DNA from 2 places in the Aliterella sp. E5.1 genome. Region 2 is predicted to be linked to the other one. Evidence: riboswitches for the same ligand, from Rfam matches in the RefSeq annotation. Region 2 holds a riboswitch; the other holds the start of a gene.
What was found. A riboswitch is a leader RNA that binds a small molecule or an ion and turns the genes downstream of it on or off. The one in region 2 is predicted to bind cobalamin.

Region 1: another riboswitch for cobalamin. It lies ahead of AC2VE5_RS11170 (CbtB domain-containing protein); the one in region 2 lies ahead of AC2VE5_RS08580 (sirohydrochlorin chelatase).

The regions. Positions count from the first base shown of each region.
Region 1 covers NZ_JBYCCV010000025.1:24,577-30,404, reverse strand. Annotated here, with positions in the region: gene AC2VE5_RS11185 (fructosamine kinase family protein) at 1-531, shown strand, start outside; gene AC2VE5_RS11180 (ABC transporter ATP-binding protein) at 697-2,445, shown strand; gene AC2VE5_RS11175 (hypothetical protein) at 2,492-2,893, opposite strand; cobalamin riboswitch at 2,968-3,110, shown strand; gene AC2VE5_RS11170 (CbtB domain-containing protein) at 3,136-3,330, shown strand; gene AC2VE5_RS11165 (hypothetical protein) at 3,384-4,544, shown strand; gene AC2VE5_RS11160 (hypothetical protein) at 4,541-5,278, opposite strand; gene AC2VE5_RS11155 (urease accessory protein UreH domain-containing protein) at 5,275-5,828, opposite strand, start outside.
Region 2 covers NZ_JBYCCV010000016.1:63,626-69,453, forward strand. Annotated here, with positions in the region: gene AC2VE5_RS08570 (hypothetical protein) at 602-961, shown strand; gene AC2VE5_RS08575 (WGxxGxxG-CTERM domain-containing protein) at 1,013-1,846, opposite strand; cobalamin riboswitch at 2,405-2,574, shown strand; gene AC2VE5_RS08580 (sirohydrochlorin chelatase) at 2,614-3,600, shown strand; gene AC2VE5_RS08585 (hypothetical protein) at 3,648-4,526, opposite strand; gene dapB (4-hydroxy-tetrahydrodipicolinate reductase) at 4,679-5,506, shown strand; gene AC2VE5_RS08595 (phosphate ABC transporter permease) at 5,528-5,828, shown strand, end outside.

The sequences.
Region 1 (5,828 bases), on a different contig from region 2:
CGCACGACTAGCTCTAAGGGTTTTGGGTGGGAACAAAATAATACAATTGGTTCTACACCGCAGATTAATAATTGGACAACTGATTGGGTAAGGTTTTACGCTCAACACCGTCTAGGCTATCAATTTCAATTGGCTAACCGGAAGGGGGAGCATTTTCCCCAGCAAGAACAATTATTAGCATTCCTCCCGCAACTGCTATCCCATCAAGTACAACCCTCTTTAGTACATGGAGACTTGTGGGGAGGTAACGCCGCTTGTACAAACCAGGGAGAGCCAGTAATTTTTGACCCTGCAACCTATTATGGCGATCGCGAAGTAGATATAGCAATGACGGAACTATTTGGCGGTTTTCCGGCGGCTTTTTACCGCGCTTATAACGATACTTTTCCTTTAGAGCCAGGCTACGAGCAACGCAAAACCTTGTATAACCTCTACCACATTCTCAATCATTTCAATTTATTTGGTGGCGGCTACGCATCTGGGGCTAATCGCATGATTTCTCAGATTTTAACTAATTCAGCGAAAAAGTAGCCGCCACAAGAGCTAAAGAGCTAATTGCTAAAGCAAAACAACAATAGCCTTAAATTCAACATACATCAGCAAAATCTTGACTTTTGCAGCCATTACCTAACTTTTGACCGTAGCTATAGAGATCGCGCCTGTTGTTAAAATCGCAATAGTTGCTCAATTGCTCTAATGGCTCAAACTCGATTTGCTAAACTTGTTTCTTACCTCCGCCCCCATTGGCAAGCAACTACTGTAGGTATTGTTGCTTTACTTGTTGTTAATGCTATTGGTGTTTATATTCCGCAATTGATTGGTGAAATTGTTGATAGATTTCAATCTGCTTTCACTTTCGACGAAGTTTTACGCTATGTCATCCTAATTATTGTTCTTAGTTCGATCATGTGGGTCATCCGCATGGTTTCCCGCGTTACTTTATTTGGTGTTGGGCGACAGGTAGAATTTGACCTCAAACAAAAGATTTTTCAACACTTGCTAAGACTTGAACCTGCTTATTTTGCCCTCAATACGGCGGGTGACTTGATTAACCGCGCTACTAGCGATGTCGAAAATATCCGGCGATTGGTGGGATTTGCGGTGCTTAGTTTGGCAAATACAGTATTTGCTTACGCCCTTACTCTCCCGGCGATGTTAGCAATTAGCGTGCAGCTAACGCTTGCAACTATAGCTATCTATCCGTTCATGCTAGTTACTGTACAGTTATTTAGCGATCGCCTCCGCAACGAACAAATTCAAGTACAAGAGGAGCTTTCTCTTGTCAGCGAGTTGATTCAAGAAGATATGAGCGGGATTGCGCTGATTAAAATCTACGCCCAAGAAGAAAACGAGCGCCGTGCTTTTAGTCAAAACAATCAAAGGCTGTTAGCCGCCAACTTAAAACTAGCCAAAACCCGCAATACCTTATTTCCGCTTGTGGGGGGGCTTGCGTATATTAGTTTGCTAATTTTATTGTGGTTAGGTTCTAGCCAAATTATTTCTGGACAAATTACTATTGGTGACTTTCTCAAGCTCTTAATCTATGTAGAGCGTTTGGTATTTCCCACTGCACTGTTAGGCTTTACAATTACGGCTTACCAACGAGGTGAAGTTAGTATCGATCGCATTGAGTCTATTTTAACGGTCACGCCCAAAATTCAAAACTCCGACCAAGTTATACATTTACCCAAAGAACAAGTCAAAGGCGAACTCAAAGCAGTTAATCTCAGCTTTACTTATCCTGGCGCTACTACTCCAGCTTTGGACAATGTCAATTTGACGATTTTTCCTGGCGAAACTGTAGCAATTGTTGGTGCTATTGGTTCAGGTAAATCAACTCTTGCTAATGCTTTACCGCGTTTATTAGATATTGAACCTGGGCAATTGTTTTTAGATGGGATAGATATTACGCTTCTTGATTTAGATTCATTACGTCAAGCGATCGCTTATGTTCCTCAAGATAGCTTTTTGTTTAGCACTACGATCAAAAATAACATTCGCTATGGCGATCCGGTAAGCGACCAAGCCGAGGTAGAATATAGCGCCAAAGTTGCCCAAATAGACGGAGAAATTCGCAATTTTCCCCAACAATACAAAACTATTGTGGGCGAACGCGGCATTACTCTTTCTGGCGGTCAAAGGCAACGTACTGCTTTAGCTAGAGCGATGCTCGTTGATGCGCCAGTATTAATTTTGGATGATGCGCTTTCTAGCGTGGATAATCAAACTGCCACTGATATCTTGAATAATCTTTCGCAAGGTACTAAACGCAAAACAGTAGTATTTATTTCTCACCAACTATCCGCCACCGCTACCGCCGATAGAATTTTGGTGATGGATAAAGGGCAAATTGTGCAAGCTGGTACTCACGCCGAATTGGTGCAAAAACCAGGATTGTATCAAACTCTCTGGAATCAGCACCAATTGGAGGAAATATTGCAATAACTTAGTTGGGGCGGATAAGCCCCTAATTGAGTTTGAGGGCAATTATTTAATGCAGCCAGCCCCAATTTAGTTTAGAAATAGACTTATTCGGTGCGTAGTTTGAACTTTTTGTTTGAGGTGCTGGCTCGTCTTCTATCAACATATCTTCTAGCAACTCGGTTACTTCTTCTCCACTAGAAGAATTTCTCAGTTGCTGCGACAAAATGTTTAATTCGCTGTCGATAATTTGTTGGGCTTGTACGTCATTTTTTGTAGTTGCTAATTGTGAATGCAATTCCAATAACCCACTACGTAATAGTTTGGTATCTGAAGACTTGGGCAATTCCTTGACCATTTGGGTAATGGCTACTTGAGTTTCTTGGGCTACAGAAACGCGATTGGATGGTGCGGCATTATCTGCGGGAGTAAACAGCATTAAAGCAGAAAATAGTAAACAAGCTGTACACATATTGTTACTTGTCCTCAAGATTAATTAGCATTACATTTTACTCTTAGTTCCAGATTTCGCACGCAGTGATAGAATGATTGCCTGACGCGATTGGTTCTGGTGGAAGTCACTAGAAGTGAAGGGAAAGTTCGGTGAGATTCCGACGCTGTTCCGCAACTGTGATGAGGCGATACTAAAGCCTTTAAGTCAGAATGCCTACCAATCGCTAATAACTCTACATTATTGTGCGAGGAACACTGGTTGTGAGAGCTACAAATAATCTTACTTACGTTCAAAAACGGGCAATTGATTGGACTTTATCGTTGCCTGTACAGTTGACACTGTATACTTCGCTATGCGCTTTGACGTTGTGGACGGTATATTTTTCAACTTATCCCGCCGTCCATGATTCGATGCACTCTTTGCGCCACCACACTTTGACAATTAGTTGTCATTAAAATTTGTTCAAGATAACAGCTTGTGACGGAACAATTAATTAACTAATATCAAAATGTCAAAATCTCAGCGCTCAGCGCTCATCATAGCTATTACGGGCTTGATGAGCCTATTTCTGTTTGCAATTATTGGCTTATCTCAAAATGCGCGATCGCCTATTCAACTAACGACAAGTCCGCCTGTAGGACAATTTTACCCATTTGAAGCGGAAGCGACAACGCCCCAATCGCCTACATTATTGACGTTAAGCGCGCGAAATCCTGCTGGGGAATTGTTGGCAAATAGTTTATTTAAAATCCAAATATTTACACCGCCCATTACTCCCTTTTTATCTACCGATTTTCCCGTCGTCGAAGGTACGAAGCTACTAGAATTAAATGCGATCGCCCCAGAAGGCAAAGTACAGCTTCAACAAATGCTGCCAATTCGGGGCAAATATAAGTTAGCAGTCAATGTTTCCCCGATTGTTGCCAATCAATTTAGTCCGATTGAGCAAACTTTGACCCTTAAGGTAGCAGAAAATCCGGTTAAGTATCGCAATTACGCTATTTTAATCGCGATTTTACTCGCTGTTGGAATTGGTGGCGGTTGGGTGATGGGCAAACAACCTTTACCCCAAAGAGGAGAAATAGCCCCGGCGCGAGTGCGATTATTGTTGAGTGGAGCGGTGTTAGTTGCGATCGCAAGTTTGCTTGTAGTTAATGTCAGCGCCGAAGTACCCCATTCTCACAGTCATTCCCATCCAGAACCTGTAGAAACCGCCATTGTCAATGATTCCCAGCTACAAGTACAAATAAGCGGCGACAAGCACGCCACCGTGGGGAAATTGGCTAATTTACAAGTTAGCGTGATCGATCCAAAAACCAATCAGCCTTTAACGGATGTAGTTTTCAACTTAAAAACTACTCAACTAGAAAATAACTGGGTAGCTTTTGCTTATCAAGGTATTCCCGATGTTACAGGTAAGTTGAAATGGCAGCAACAATTTTTTGATGGCGCACCTCACAAGCTAGAGGTAGAAGTTGTACCAAATCCTACAGCTAATCGTCAGTTTCAACCAGTTGTGGCTACAGAGGAAATTGAAGTAGCGGCTGTGGCTACCCCGCTACTAACTCGATTAATTAGCTTGGGTTATCTGGTAGCTACGGTAGTAGTTGGGTTAGCCCTCGGATTAATCATCCGCCATAGCCCACTAAAGCATAAAATAAATAGCTAATCTTTGCGCTGTAACTTTTGCCATACCAAAAATGTGATCGCACCCGTAAAAATTGCCCCGATAGCAACGGCTGGAATCAACCACGGCGGCATTGTTTGCGGCTCTTGAGGTGATATTTGGGTAGAAATGCGATCGCTGCTTTTTGGTGCTGCAACTCCTGGTGCAACGTCGATATCAAACTTTAGTTCAAAAGCGGAAAACTTTGCACCAGCTTTGGGGCTTCCCTGCAATTGCAATTGATAAGCTCCCGCCGCCGGAAAGGTGATTTCTGCCCCAGGAATGTCTCTATAGCTCTCTTGGGACACTGCTTTTAATGGGGGCTGTGATATGGGTGCTGTACCTACCTTCAGAGGTTGGGAGTACAGAGATAGCTTACAGTTGCACTCATCTAGAGGAATAATTTTCCCTCCCTTCTGAGTAAGCGCAAACCAAGCTAAAGCCGTTTCACCCGCACGGGGAGAATCGTTTGGCTCAATGTGAATAGTTGCGCCGACATTTTTGTGGGTTTCTATTTTATGAGCGTTGGCGGGAGTAGTAAGTAAGGTTGTAAGTAATAGCAGCCAGCCAAAATTGATGGGTTTGGTAGAAAATATTTGAAAATTTTTGCTATAAGTAGCTGCATTTAGTAATCGCCCTAAATCACCCTTAAAAAGGGCGACCTTAAGATATTTTCCCCCCTTTTGAAGGGGGGTCAGGGGGGATCTCCGAGTATTGCAAGTTACAAAGTTTTTCATAAGCCGCGCATTTTTGATGGTGGGTTTTGCCAACGTAATATTAATATGCCCAAAGTCATCAACCCCAAACTAACTACCAAAAGCTGATTTATCCATGTGTGATTAATCCCGCCCAAGTAATGCGTACCAATCAGTACAGCATGAATTACAGCGAGTATCAAAGCTGGAATACTTAATAAATGAATTTGTCGCCAATACTTGCCTAAATTTTTCTGTGCTTTGTCAAAGCTAGTAAAAGCTGCGGGAACAAGCAGTAGAAATGCGCTTAACCCCATACATATAGCTATTTGATGATTTGGAATCAAAAAGGGTATAGAGCTTAAGTTCCAACCAAAGCTATGCTGCATGGTATTAGTAACGTGAGCGATCGCCATTACAAAGGCTCCTACCCCCAAAGCGCGGCGATACTTTAATGGTTGCGCCCACAGGCGGCTAATCGGGCGAGCAGCCAAAGCTAACATCAAACATAGTAATGCTCCATGTCCTGTAAAATAAACCATCATTTCCTCTCCCATCGCCCGTAGGAGAGTTAATACACCAACCGTAATAG
Region 2 (5,828 bases):
CATCTCAATATAGTCCCTGCTTTTAAGTTTTATTTTGACGGCACAAACTCAATAATTCAAGCCTTGATTAATATTAATCGGTAGCCAATCCACATATCTTGTAAAAAGTTAATTGCCAAAAGCTCTAAAAATATCAAACTAACAAAAAGAATTTTGCAGCAAGATTTGGTACTATTTGCTTAAATCAAATATTGTTAGCTTGCGATTGAGAAGAATTGCTGCTTGAGTGCGAGCGATCGCGCAAGAGTACAGAAAATTTTAGATTTTTGGCTACGTGCGGGCAAATTTACACCTCCGCTCCCAAAAATAGTCAGAAAAATCACAAGTATGAGAAATACTCACAAATATTTTGTAGGTGTTTCGCTCTTTAATTTAGGTGATCGCGCTAATACAATATCACAAGCAATAAAAACTAATTAAATTAGTCATGCTTCCATTAATAACTTTTTCGGGATGTATTTCACTAAAAGAATTTATAGAATAGCTGCAACCCTTACCAATAGCCCAAAAAAAATACGGAGCAAAGAAAATAGGAACGACAAAATCAATAAGTTATTGGATAAATTATATACATAAGTATTCCGATCAGAAGTAGATAAATATGGGTAGATACAAGCAAACACTTCTAATTTTGGCGGCTCTTACTTTAGGTTCAACCAGCTTTGCTGCTAGTGCCAATGCGAAATCAACAGGTTATCGAAACAATGAACGGAAGGTTTATATTTTCCACCCAGAAGCTAGAAACAACCAATACTTAGAAAAAAGAGTTTACTACGGCTCTCCAGGTAACTATTACCGAGGTCCTCTAAGAACTAATTATAAAAGACCAAACTTCAAATATTATCGGGAACCTCAAAGAACCATCTACAACGGTTCTAGAGTCGATTATTACCGAGAACCTAGAACAACAATAATTATTAGAGGAGCAAACCGGACTTACATTAAGCCCAATAGATGGTAAAAATGCCAGGATTTTGTAAAAGGAACTGCGTCGCAGTTCCTTTTTTCTGTTCTAACGTCTAACTGAGCCAGTTGTCTCGTAAGGGTCGCTGTAAGCAGTCTTTTCTGAACCTTTGGCAAGCCTACCAGCTAAACCAATTAAACCTAACAAACCTAGCCATCCCCAATCAAAAGTCCGCTCGTTAGTTTGCTGATAACTTGTGGTTTGTGTACCTGTTGTAGTGCTAGGTACGACGGTATCTGTAGTTGTATTACCTGTACTAGGAGTTGTTGTCGTTGTGGTTGTTGTATCGGTTGTGCTGCTTCCAGGGCTTACCGTGGTACCTGTTGTCCCGGTTCCGGTACTAGGAGTGGTTATCTGTGTGTCAGTAGTCGTACTACCTGTTGTCCCTGTTCCAGTGGTTGTATCGGGAGTTGTAGTTGTTCCGGTTCCAGGAATTGTCGTTGTCCCTGTTCCAGTGGTCGTATCGGGAGTTGTAGTTGTTCCGGTTCCAGGAATTGTCGTTGTCCCTGTTCCAGTGGTCGTATCAGGAGTTGTAGTTGTTCCGGTTCCAGGAATTGTCGTTGTCCCTGTTCCAGTGGTCGTATCAGGAGTTGTAGTTGTTCCTGTAGTTGTGTTAGGAGTTGTCCCTGTAGTTGTACTACCTGTACCAGGCGCTGTGGTTGTCCCTGTTCCAGTAGTTGTGTTAGGAGTTGTTCCTGTAGTTGTACTACCTGTACCAGGCGCTGTGGTTGTCCCTGTTCCCGATGTTCCGGTTCCAGTTCCCGATGTTCCGGCTCCACTTCCGCTACTATCTTGAGCAGACACAGGTACTACAGGCAGAGTAGTTAAACTAAAAATAAAAGCACTTGCCCATATAGTTTTAGATAAATTAGAAATCTTCATATTGTAAGTTCCTTTTTTTTAATCTTTGTCAAAGCTTACTAGCACAAAATAGTATTTTTCAGTGTAAATAACAAACTAAACTGCTCAACTAAGACTGATAAAAAGTAGCCTAATTTTTTGTCTTTAATCTTAGATTATGACTAAAAACTTGCTCCATTTATAGAACTTTAGTTGAGTAATCTACTTAGCCAATATACAGACTAATACTAAATCAATCATCGCTAGTTTGCTTTAGGCATTATTCCCCCCATAGACTGGTTTTTTGAGACTTATTTCAGTCATAAGTAAAACAAATATCTTCTTAGCTCTCTTTGTGTCGGAAACTATTTGCGTAGGCTATTTTTAACAAAATAAAATTTTATTGATAAATAATTAAGTATTTATTTTGATAGTTAGCCGCAGTTAAAATTCTTTATTAAAGCAAGTAACCTAAGTAGGATATTTGAGATATAGCAGGTGAAAATTAAGGCTATTGTAAAGAACTCGCGCGATCGCATATTAGATCGCGCAACCCAGATTAACCCCCCTACCCCGGATTGGGAACTAAGTTAAATCGGTTAAGATAACTAAGCACTAAAGCGCGATCGTGATATTCGGGAAACTCCGGTGCAAATCCGGGGCTGTGCCGCAACTGTAAACGAGTCTGCTGTAGGGACAAATCTAACCATTGAGTTGTCTTAAATTCAGTTATCGTTAGCCAGGATGCCGAAATTATCACTAGCTCAATTTATTTCCTGCGTCGCACGGGAAAGGATAACTAATTTTCAATGACTGCTGTAAATACAACAAACATCGAATACTCCATCCCACCACTAAAATTACCACCATTACCGCTCCATCGTCCCTTACTGACGATTGGTCATGGTACTAGAGACGAATCAGGACGACAAAGTTTTTTAGACTTTACGGCGGCTTATCAAGCCTTGGATACATCTAGACCCGTACTACCTTGTTTTTTGGAACTCACCGAACCAACAATTCAACAAGGAGTAGATTTGTGTGTAGAACAAGGTTATACCGAGCTATCAGTGCTGCCGATATTATTATTTGCAGCTAGGCATAACAAATTTGATGTCACGAACGAATTAGATCGTTCTAGAGTCAGACATCCCCAAGTCAAGTTTCATTATGGGCGGCATTTTGGCATAAATCCGGGGATTGTAGACTTATGGAAGTCGCGTTTAGCTGAACTTGATGCACTATATCAGTGCGATCGCGCCGATACAGTATTATTATTTGTTGGTCGCGGTGCAAGCGACCCCGATGCTAACGGAGACTTGTACAAACTAGCTCGGATTCTTTGGGAAGGTAGCGGTTACTCCACGGTCGAAATTTGTTTTATCGGTATTACCCACCCCCGCCTAGAAGAAGGGTTTCGCCGCGCTCGACTTTACAAGCCCAAACGAATTATCGTTTTGCCGTACTTCTTATTTACTGGGATATTAGTCAAGAAGATTTTTGATATTACGTGCGTAGAGCAACAGCAATATCCAGAGATCAAAATTGATTGTTTGCCCGAAATGGGCTTGCATCCTCAGTTATTTTCCGTGCTGAGAGAGCGAGAAATTGAAACTCAACTTGGTCAAGTACAGATGAACTGCGAGATGTGCAAATTCCGCCTAGCGGCGGTAGGAAATAACTCAAACGGTCACGAACACGGACACCACCATCACCATCACGACCACAGCCACCCAGCACCCGATCCTTACGCAGATGTAGCTCAATACCATCAAAGAATCTGGCAAACACCCTAGATAAAAAAAAGGGAGTAGAAAGATCTACTCCCTTTTCTCAAACTTATTTAGCGCCGACTTCTAGAACGACTCCGAGAACCGCTAGAACGAGAACGACTCCCACTACCAAAACTACCTGATGAAGGTCGTCTAACCCGGCTGGAACTAGAATTACCAGAAGGGCGTAAGGTGCTAGAGCCAAAACCAGAGCCACTAGAACGGCTGCCAGCATTTGAAGGCGAACGGCGTACCGTGGAAGATGATGGTCTTCTAATCCCACCAGTAGTCCGGAAATTAGTCCGATTTCTGACTTCCAAGGGTGGCGCATTGTAGCGAGTGCGATAACTGGTTACAGCGCGATCGTAAGTATTGCCGTAGCCGCCATAACCTGTTAATAATCTACTTCCAGGTTGATAGACCGGGGGTACATAGTATTGGGGTCTAAATAACAAGCTACCAATTGCCTGACCTGCTAAAGCGCCAGCAAAAGGACTCCAAAAACTATTCTCGCGACGCACGACGACAGTTTCTTGTTGCCCAGTTTGCGGGTTGACTTGATTTTCGGTCACAGTGTGGTTGTACTCAATTTTGAAGTCTTCCGTAAGGTGCAACGCAGGTTGTCCGTTGGCTACATTTAGATAGCTTTTCTCACCGCTTTTGATTTCTTCATCGGTTAACCTCGCCATTTGCAAATTTGTCGTGCGAAAACTCGGCGGTTGACCGGGAGGAGTATTGAGCAAAAATAGCTCATATTCTCCATTCGCATCGCTATAACTAGCTTGCTGGACGGGATACTTGCCGTCAGCAATTTTTGAAGGTGCTGCCGATTGTTGGGGTGTGTTGGGGCTTTGGCGGACGGCTGCGGTATTGCTGCCACAGCCAATAGTTGTCACACTCAAAGTTAGGCACAAAAACAATATTGTAAATTTACGCAAAATTGGCATCATTTATGATTGAACTCTCATCTATTTCGAGCGTAACAATATCCAATCTTAATTGACACGTGCAAAGTCCGTCCCAAAATTAGCGTGAAGTCCCCAAGATGTTAAAGTTGAGACGAGCATCAATCTTTACCCATAGCTTCAAGAGAATTTAGACCATGGCACAATATCCTATTCCCGTGCTAGTCAACGGTGCGGCAGGCAAAATGGGACGGGAAGTAGTCCGCGCGATCGCCCAATCTGAGGATATGACTTTAGTAGGCGCTGTAGACCGCAACCCCCAATACCAAGATCGAGACGCGGGGGAATTAGCTGGTTTAAGCGAACCCTTGGAAATCCCGATCACCAACCAGTTTGAGCCGATGCTTGCCTTCGCTGCTCAAGAAAAACAGCCCGCCGTCATGGTAGATTTTACCCATCCAAGCTCGATTTACAATAATATTCGTTCGGCGATCGCTTACGGGGTGCGTCCGGTAGTCGGGACGACGGGTTTAAGCGCCGAACAAATAAGCGATTTAGCAGACTTTGCCGACAAAGCTAGTACGGGTTGCTTAATTATTCCTAATTTTTCTATTGGCATGGTTTTACTCCAGCAAGCCGCCGCCAGTGCTTCCCAATACTTCGATCATGTAGAAATTATTGAACTGCACCACAACCAAAAAGCCGATGCGCCAAGCGGTACGGCAATTCAAACCGCCGAAATATTGGCAGAAATGGGCAAACCCTTTAACCCAGCTTTAGTTGAAGAAACGGAGAAATTACCCGGTGCGAGGGGTAGTTTAGCAAACGTTGGGATTAGAATTCATAGCATCCGTTTACCAGGCTTGATTGCCCATCAAGAAGTCATTTTTGGCGCTACGGGTCAAGTTTATACCTTACGCCACGATACAAGCGATCGCGCTTGTTATATGCCAGGGGTATTATTGGCAATTCGCAAAGTGCTATTGTTAAAATCCCTGATTTATGGGCTAGAAAAGATACTATAAGCCGTCCTCAAAACTTCTCCCATGTTAGTCCCTCTTACACGCCAGAAATTTGAACAAGTTATACCTCGAATTGCCTCTGCCCAACAATACAAATACTACTGGGGTAAATCCGCAGATTTTTTGAAGCGGCTGTTAATTTCTGTAGTCGCTGTATTGGGTGTCTTACTACTGCGATTTTTCTTAGGCAGAGGTTTTAGTCCGATCTTATTTGGTGCGGGACTAATTGGCGGACTCTACTGGTTTTGGGGACCAGTATATTGGGCAAGTTTACGCAATCAGAAATATCGCCGCTATCCCTACGCTGGCTTTTTTCGCGGTCGGA